DNA from 2 places in the Lysinibacillus sp. FSL K6-0075 genome. Region 1 is predicted to be linked to the other one. Evidence: predicted binding sites of a transcription regulator. Region 1 holds the regulator's gene; the other holds the start of a gene.
What was found. The regulator LexA, encoded in region 1, represses DNA repair genes until DNA is damaged. The targets are predictions, from matches to a motif close to CGAACATATGTTCG.

Region 1 (3,217 bases):
TGCTATTATTCTTTTTACCCTTGCTTGCTATTGGACGAGTTCTATCACCATTAACACCTTGGTGGGACTCTCTTGTGGGTGCTGTTGTTGGTTTTGGCATATTATATATAATTGCTGTGCTATCGAACGGTGGCATGGGTGGAGGCGATATTAAATTATTCTTTTTAATTGGTCTCGTTCTGGGTACAATTGATACACTGTTAACGCTGTTTTTAGCTGCTGTTATTGGTATGATTGTCGGATTTACTGTGTTATCGAAGAACAAACAGGGGAGAAAAACACCCATTCCGTTTGGGCCTTCTATTGCACTGGCCGCAGTCATTGTTTATTTCTATGGCGATCTATTAATCAATTGGTATTTAGGCTTTTGGTAATTGTTTAATCTTCAAGAATGTGGAGGGAAGCAAGTGAAACCGATTATTGGTATTACAGCCTTTGTGGAGGATGATTTATCCTCTCGATTAAATGCTGCTTACAGCAAAAGCATTATTGAAGCAGGTGGAATTCCACTGATTATTCCGATTGGAGTAGAAGAAGAGGCAGCACAGATTTTAGCCATGACAGATGGTTTAATGTTATCGGGCGGCCATGATGTGCATCCATTTCTGTTCGGGGCCGAGCCTTCATTAAAGCTTGGAAAAATTCATCCAGCGCGAGATACGGTTGAATTAGCCTTAATTGAAGCTGCATTCCAACGGAAAATGCCTATTTTCGGTATTTGTCGAGGGATTCAAATATTAAATGTTGCATTAGGTGGTACTTTATATCAGGACATTGATAGTGACCATTTTAGTAACAAGTTACTCCAACATACGCAGCAATCAGGTCGAGCTGTAGCTACTCATTCTGTACAGGTTATTGCTGACAATCTATTAGCGACTATCGTTGAACAAGAGAAGATTGCAGTGAATTCATTTCATCATCAAGCGGTGAATGTGTTAGCAGAAAAATTAAAAGTAGCAGCAAAATCCAGCGACGGTATTATCGAAGCGGTAGTTCATGAGGAGATGCCATTTTGCTTGGCTGTTCAGTGGCATCCTGAGGAACTAGCCATAGCAGGAGATGAGAGTGCTCAAAAGCTATTTTCAGCCTTTATTGAAGCGAGCTTAAAATTTAAGAAGGAAGCTTAGAAGGGGCATTATACAAAGAATCCAATCGTATATGGATTCTTTTTTTGCGTAAAAAAGAGGATACATGCTCTTAGAAGGAACATAATCCTCAAAACCTGCTTTAATCGTTAATGTACACGTCTGTAAAGACCTACAACTTGTCCTAAAATCGAAACTTGATCGACAATAATAGGTTCCATAGAAGAATTTTCAGGTTGTAAACGGAAATGGTTTTTCTCTTTAAAGAAACGTTTTACAGTTGCTTCATCCTCAGCTGTCATAGCTACAACAATATCCCCATTATTAGCTGTTGCCTTTTGTTTGACAATGACTAAATCTCCATCTAAAATCCCAGCTTCAATCATTGATTCCCCCATGATTTCTAGCATGAACAATTGATCTTCACTTGTGCCATACGTATCGGGTAATGGGAAGTATTCTTCAATATTTTCAATTGCTGTAATTGGAGAACCAGCTGTAACCTTCCCGACAAGTGGGACATGGATCACCTGTTGCTTTTGAATGGATTCTTCAGGCTCTAAAATTTCAATTGCGCGTGGCTTTGTTGGATCTCGACGAATAAAGCCTTTTTGTTCTAATCGAGCTAAATGTCCATGAACAGTTGAACTGGAAGCAAGTCCAACTGCTTCACCAATTTCACGTACTGATGGTGGATATCCTTTAGCTCGTACCTCTTCCTTAATGAAAGCTAAAATGTCCTCTTGTCTTTTCGAAACTTTTTTCATGCGTGCTCACCTCTTTTTTCTAATATCATTCTACTTATTTGATAGTATAACAGAATGCGAACATGTATGCAAACATAGGTTCGAAAAGTGTTTGACAAAAACGTTTGTTCGCTTTATTATGGGAACATACATTCCGAACAAACATTCTTAAAAAGGGGTAATGATTATGACATGGTTGAAGAAAAACACACATATCTCAATTTTAATAGGAGCTTGTTTACTATTTGCAGCATACCTTTACATTACTGATCCAGGAAAAGTTAGTTACGCAGAAATTCAAATTGAACATGGAGATAGCTTGTGGTCGTTAGCTGAGCAATATCGTGGTAAAATGAGTACTGATGATTGGATAAAGCTTGTAAAAACGGAAAATGAACTAGCAGATATTAAAATTGTAGCGGGAAAATCTCTAGTTATTCCTGTAGTGAGTGATCAAGCCAGTCCCATCAATACTATCGAAATTGCGAGAAATGAACAATGATAAATAATCAACTATCGGCTGTTGTCTATTGTCGCGTAAGTACTGAAAAAGAAACACAAAGCTCCTCATTAGAGCGCCAGCAGGAAGAGTTGCTGCGCTATGCTAAAGAGCAAGGCTATGCGGTGAAGGGCGTGTTTAAAGATCAACATAGTGGCTATGATGTAGAACGTGAAGGCTTACTAGAAATGCTTGATTTTATAAAAGATAAGAACATTAATGCTCTTTTTGTCCAAGATGAAACTCGTTTAGGACGAGGCAATGCAAGGATGGCTGTATTACATTTATTACAAAAGTCAGCAACTGACGTTTTTTCGATGCGTGATGCAGGCCCAGTTCAATTAAATGAAATGGATACGATGCTGCTTGAAATTTTAGCGATTGTAGAGGAGTATCAGCGTAGAATCCATAATGCTAAAATTCGACGAGGTATGCGACGTGCTGTAGAAAACGGCTATCGTCCAGAAAATAATTTATCGAACCGAGGTAATCCGCAGGGGCAGGAGCGAAAAGATCTACCTGTAGAGGAAATTGTGAAGCTCCGCAAACGTGGATTTACCTTTGAAGAAATTTCTATAACGCTTAGAGGGTTAGGATTTGAGGTAAGTAAGGCGACTGTACATCGTCGTTTCCAAGAGCACCAAGAAAGATTAGCAGGAAAATAATATTCCTGCTAATTTTTTTTCTGTAAAAAACTACTGAAGCGAAGAAAAGCTTTCGATGATAACATGATTAGGCAGTTGGAAAGGGTGCTCTTTATTTATTCGATCATAAAACATGATGCCATTTAAATGATCGATTTCATGCTGTACAACGATGGCCCCATAGCCCTGTAACTGTACAATGATTTCATGTCCATCGATGTCGTAAGCTTTGACTTTAAT
Region 2 (3,217 bases), 580 kb from region 1:
AATTTTTTGTTAAAAGGGCGGATGATAGGGTGCATCTTGGCTAAGCTGTTTGCGTTCATTCATGTAGTATTTATACAGCATAGATGCGTTAAGAAATTGTTTACTAATGGATGCATATCGAATAGGTAGTTCAATTTGTTTATTATTTTTTAACGTTACAGTACACCCCATTTCACTAGGTGTAATATTGATAATTGCATGAAGCCCAATCCATATATTGTGAATGGAGCTTGGTGAATAAGTTGGTAAAAAAATACAGGGATAACCGTAATCAAAGGCCACGACGACTGGTAACTTGTGTTGATTGCCGAAGAAACGCTTAGCCGATTGTTTTGCGGCTTCATAGGTGGAGCCTAAAGAGATACAGGATTTTCGAAGGACATGCATCGGTTTGCGCGTAACAATCAGCTCATTATGCTTATCAATCACATGCGTGAATACTTTGGAGTCATGCTGAATGGGCTGCAGTAAATAAGTGTTGAATGAAATTAAGTAGCCGTTTACAAAATTAGTTGTCATATAGGGAGTGCCTCCTTTTTTCTAGTATTAACGGTAGTGTAGAACAGAAAATGACTTTCATAAATTAGATGAAAAAGTTGAAAATCATTCAGAAAAGCACGAAATGCTTAGAGAATTTGCTCCAAATGTCTCGTGATTTAGAGCTAATCCAAGATATTTTCGATTCGTAAGCATTGCTTTTTAATTTCAATTTTCATATAATTTAGAAAAGGATCGAGGTGAGATCGTTGGATAAATATTATTCGTATACAGATTTTCTAAAAGCCGTTGGTCAGTCGAAAAAAGTTGATGAGGCAGAGAAATTATTAAACGAGATTTATTTAGATTTATTTTTAAATCGTATCCAGCGTATGCATCGGCAAGAGCAGCTCATGGTTCTGATAGATAGAGCACTCGATGAAAAAGATGAAAACGCATTTTATCAATACGCATCCGAACTAATTTCCTTACAGCAAACAGAAGATGAATCATATTGACGAACCCGCTCTCCACATCTATTGGAGAGCGGGATTTTTTTGACTTTGAAAATAGTTGCGGGGGATGTGAAGAGTGTTTGTTTTCATTCGAACAGTTTGAGACTCTGCTCATAAAAGAGTGAGAGTCGCTCCGAAAGTGAAGGACTCCGCTCCAAAAAGAGAGAGAGCCGCTCCAAAGGCATGGGCCTCGCTCCTAAAAGTGGAAGAGTTGCTCCGAAAATGATGGAATCCGCTCCAAAAAGAGAGAGAGTCGCTCCAAAGGCATGGGAACCCGCTCATAAAGGTGAGATAACCGCTCTAAAAGTGACGCCCCCCGCTCGTAACCGCACGATAACCGCTCCAAAAGCACAGGACTCCGCTCCTAAAAGAGTGAAAGCCGCTCCAAAAGCAATAACCGTCACTCCTAAATAAGGAACCTCATGAAGCTTGAAAACCTGATAAAACGGCTATTATAAGAGTGACAAGTTAAATTGGCCGTATCGTTATTTATTAAGAATTTTAGAGATGAAAAAAATTTTTACAAACATTCGTTCGTTAAATGTTCGAAATTTTAATATTGCTATGCTAAAATATATGTACAAATTGGAAGGAAAGGACGGGGACATGAGTGCAAACATTTGATTTACAAGCGCCATATCAGCCTAATGGGGATCAGCCACAGGCCATTGCGGAATTAGTGGAGGGTGTGAATGCAGGCAAACGTCATCAAACATTACTTGGTGCTACGGGAACAGGTAAAACGTTTACCATTTCTAATGTCATCCAGCAGGTTAAAAAACCAACACTAATCATGGCACACAATAAAACATTAGCTGGCCAGTTATATAGTGAATTTAAAGAGTTCTTCCCAAATAACGCTGTTGAATACTTTGTCAGCTACTATGATTACTACCAACCAGAAGCTTATGTACCGCAGACAGATACCTATATAGAAAAAGATTCTAGCATTAACGATGAAATTGATAAGCTGCGTCACTCTGCTACTTCTGCACTGTTTGAGCGTGAGGATGTCATTATTATTGCATCTGTGTCCTGCATTTATGGTTTAGGTTCTCCTGAAGAATATCGAGAAATGGTTGTTTCCATTCGCACAGGTATGGAAATAGAACGTAATCAGCTACTGCGTAAGCTTGTAGACGTTCAGTATGAGCGAAATGATATTAGTTTTACACGCGGAACATTTCGGGTACGTGGAGATGTAGTGGAAATCTTCCCAGCCTCTCGTGATGAGCATTGTATTCGCGTGGAATTTTTCGGTGATGAAATTGATCGCATTCGTGAGGTAGATGCACTTACGGGAGAAATTTTATCGGATCGAGAGCATGTTGCTATTTTCCCAGCATCCCACTTCGTTACACGAGAAGAAAAAATGCGTAAAGCAATTGAAAACATTGAAAAAGAATTAGAGGAACGACTTGCATTATTACGATCAGAAGATAAATTACTAGAGGCTCAGCGTTTAGAACAACGTACACGTTATGATTTAGAAATGATGCGTGAAATGGGCTTTTGCTCAGGGATTGAAAACTATTCACGTCATTTAACATTGCGTGGAGCAGGTGCCACTCCCTATACATTGCTAGATTATTTCCCAGATGACTTTTTGCTTGTAGTCGATGAAAGTCACGTCACACTTCCTCAGGTTCGTGGCATGTACAATGGTGACCAAGCACGTAAAGGTGTACTCGTAGAACATGGTTTCCGTTTGCCATCAGCACTTGATAACCGTCCACTACGTTTTGAAGAATACGAAAAAAGAGTGCATCAAGCCATTTATGTATCAGCCACACCAGGTCCGTATGAGCTGGAGCACACACCCGAAATGGTTGAGCAAATTATTCGACCTACTGGATTATTGGATCCGTTAATTGAGGTGCGACCTATTGAAGGGCAAATCGATAATTTGATCGATGAAATTCAAGATCGAATTGCACAAAATGAACGGGTTTTAGTGACAACGTTAACGAAGAAAATGTCTGAGGATTTATCGGCATACTTGAAGGAAATGGGCTTAAAAGTCGAATACTTACATTCAGAAATTAAGACACTAGAACGTATAGAGATTATCCGTGAACTACGAAAAGGAACGTATGACGTACTAATTGGTATTAATCTATTGCGTGAAGGTCTTGATATTCCTGAGGTGTCCCTTGTTGCAATTTTAGATGCTGATAAAGAAGGGTTTTTACGTTCAGAGCGTTCATTGATTCAAACGATTGGTC

Region 2: a site for LexA is predicted at 1,516-1,529, ahead of uvrB (excinuclease ABC subunit UvrB). Genes of this name have one in related genera too.

The regions. Positions count from the first base shown of each region.
Region 1 covers NZ_CP151947.1:1,309,192-1,312,408, forward strand. The annotation lists gene MHB65_RS06110 (prepilin peptidase) at 1-374, shown strand, start outside; gene MHB65_RS06115 (gamma-glutamyl-gamma-aminobutyrate hydrolase family protein) at 408-1,130, shown strand; gene lexA (transcriptional repressor LexA) at 1,238-1,855, opposite strand; gene MHB65_RS06125 (LysM peptidoglycan-binding domain-containing protein) at 2,022-2,336, shown strand; gene MHB65_RS06130 (recombinase family protein) at 2,333-2,998, shown strand; gene def (peptide deformylase) at 3,029-3,217, opposite strand, start outside.
Region 2 covers NZ_CP151947.1:729,338-732,554, forward strand. The annotation lists gene MHB65_RS03345 (competence protein ComK) at 10-519, opposite strand; gene MHB65_RS03350 (IDEAL domain-containing protein) at 747-995, shown strand; gene uvrB (excinuclease ABC subunit UvrB) at 1,603-3,217, shown strand, end outside.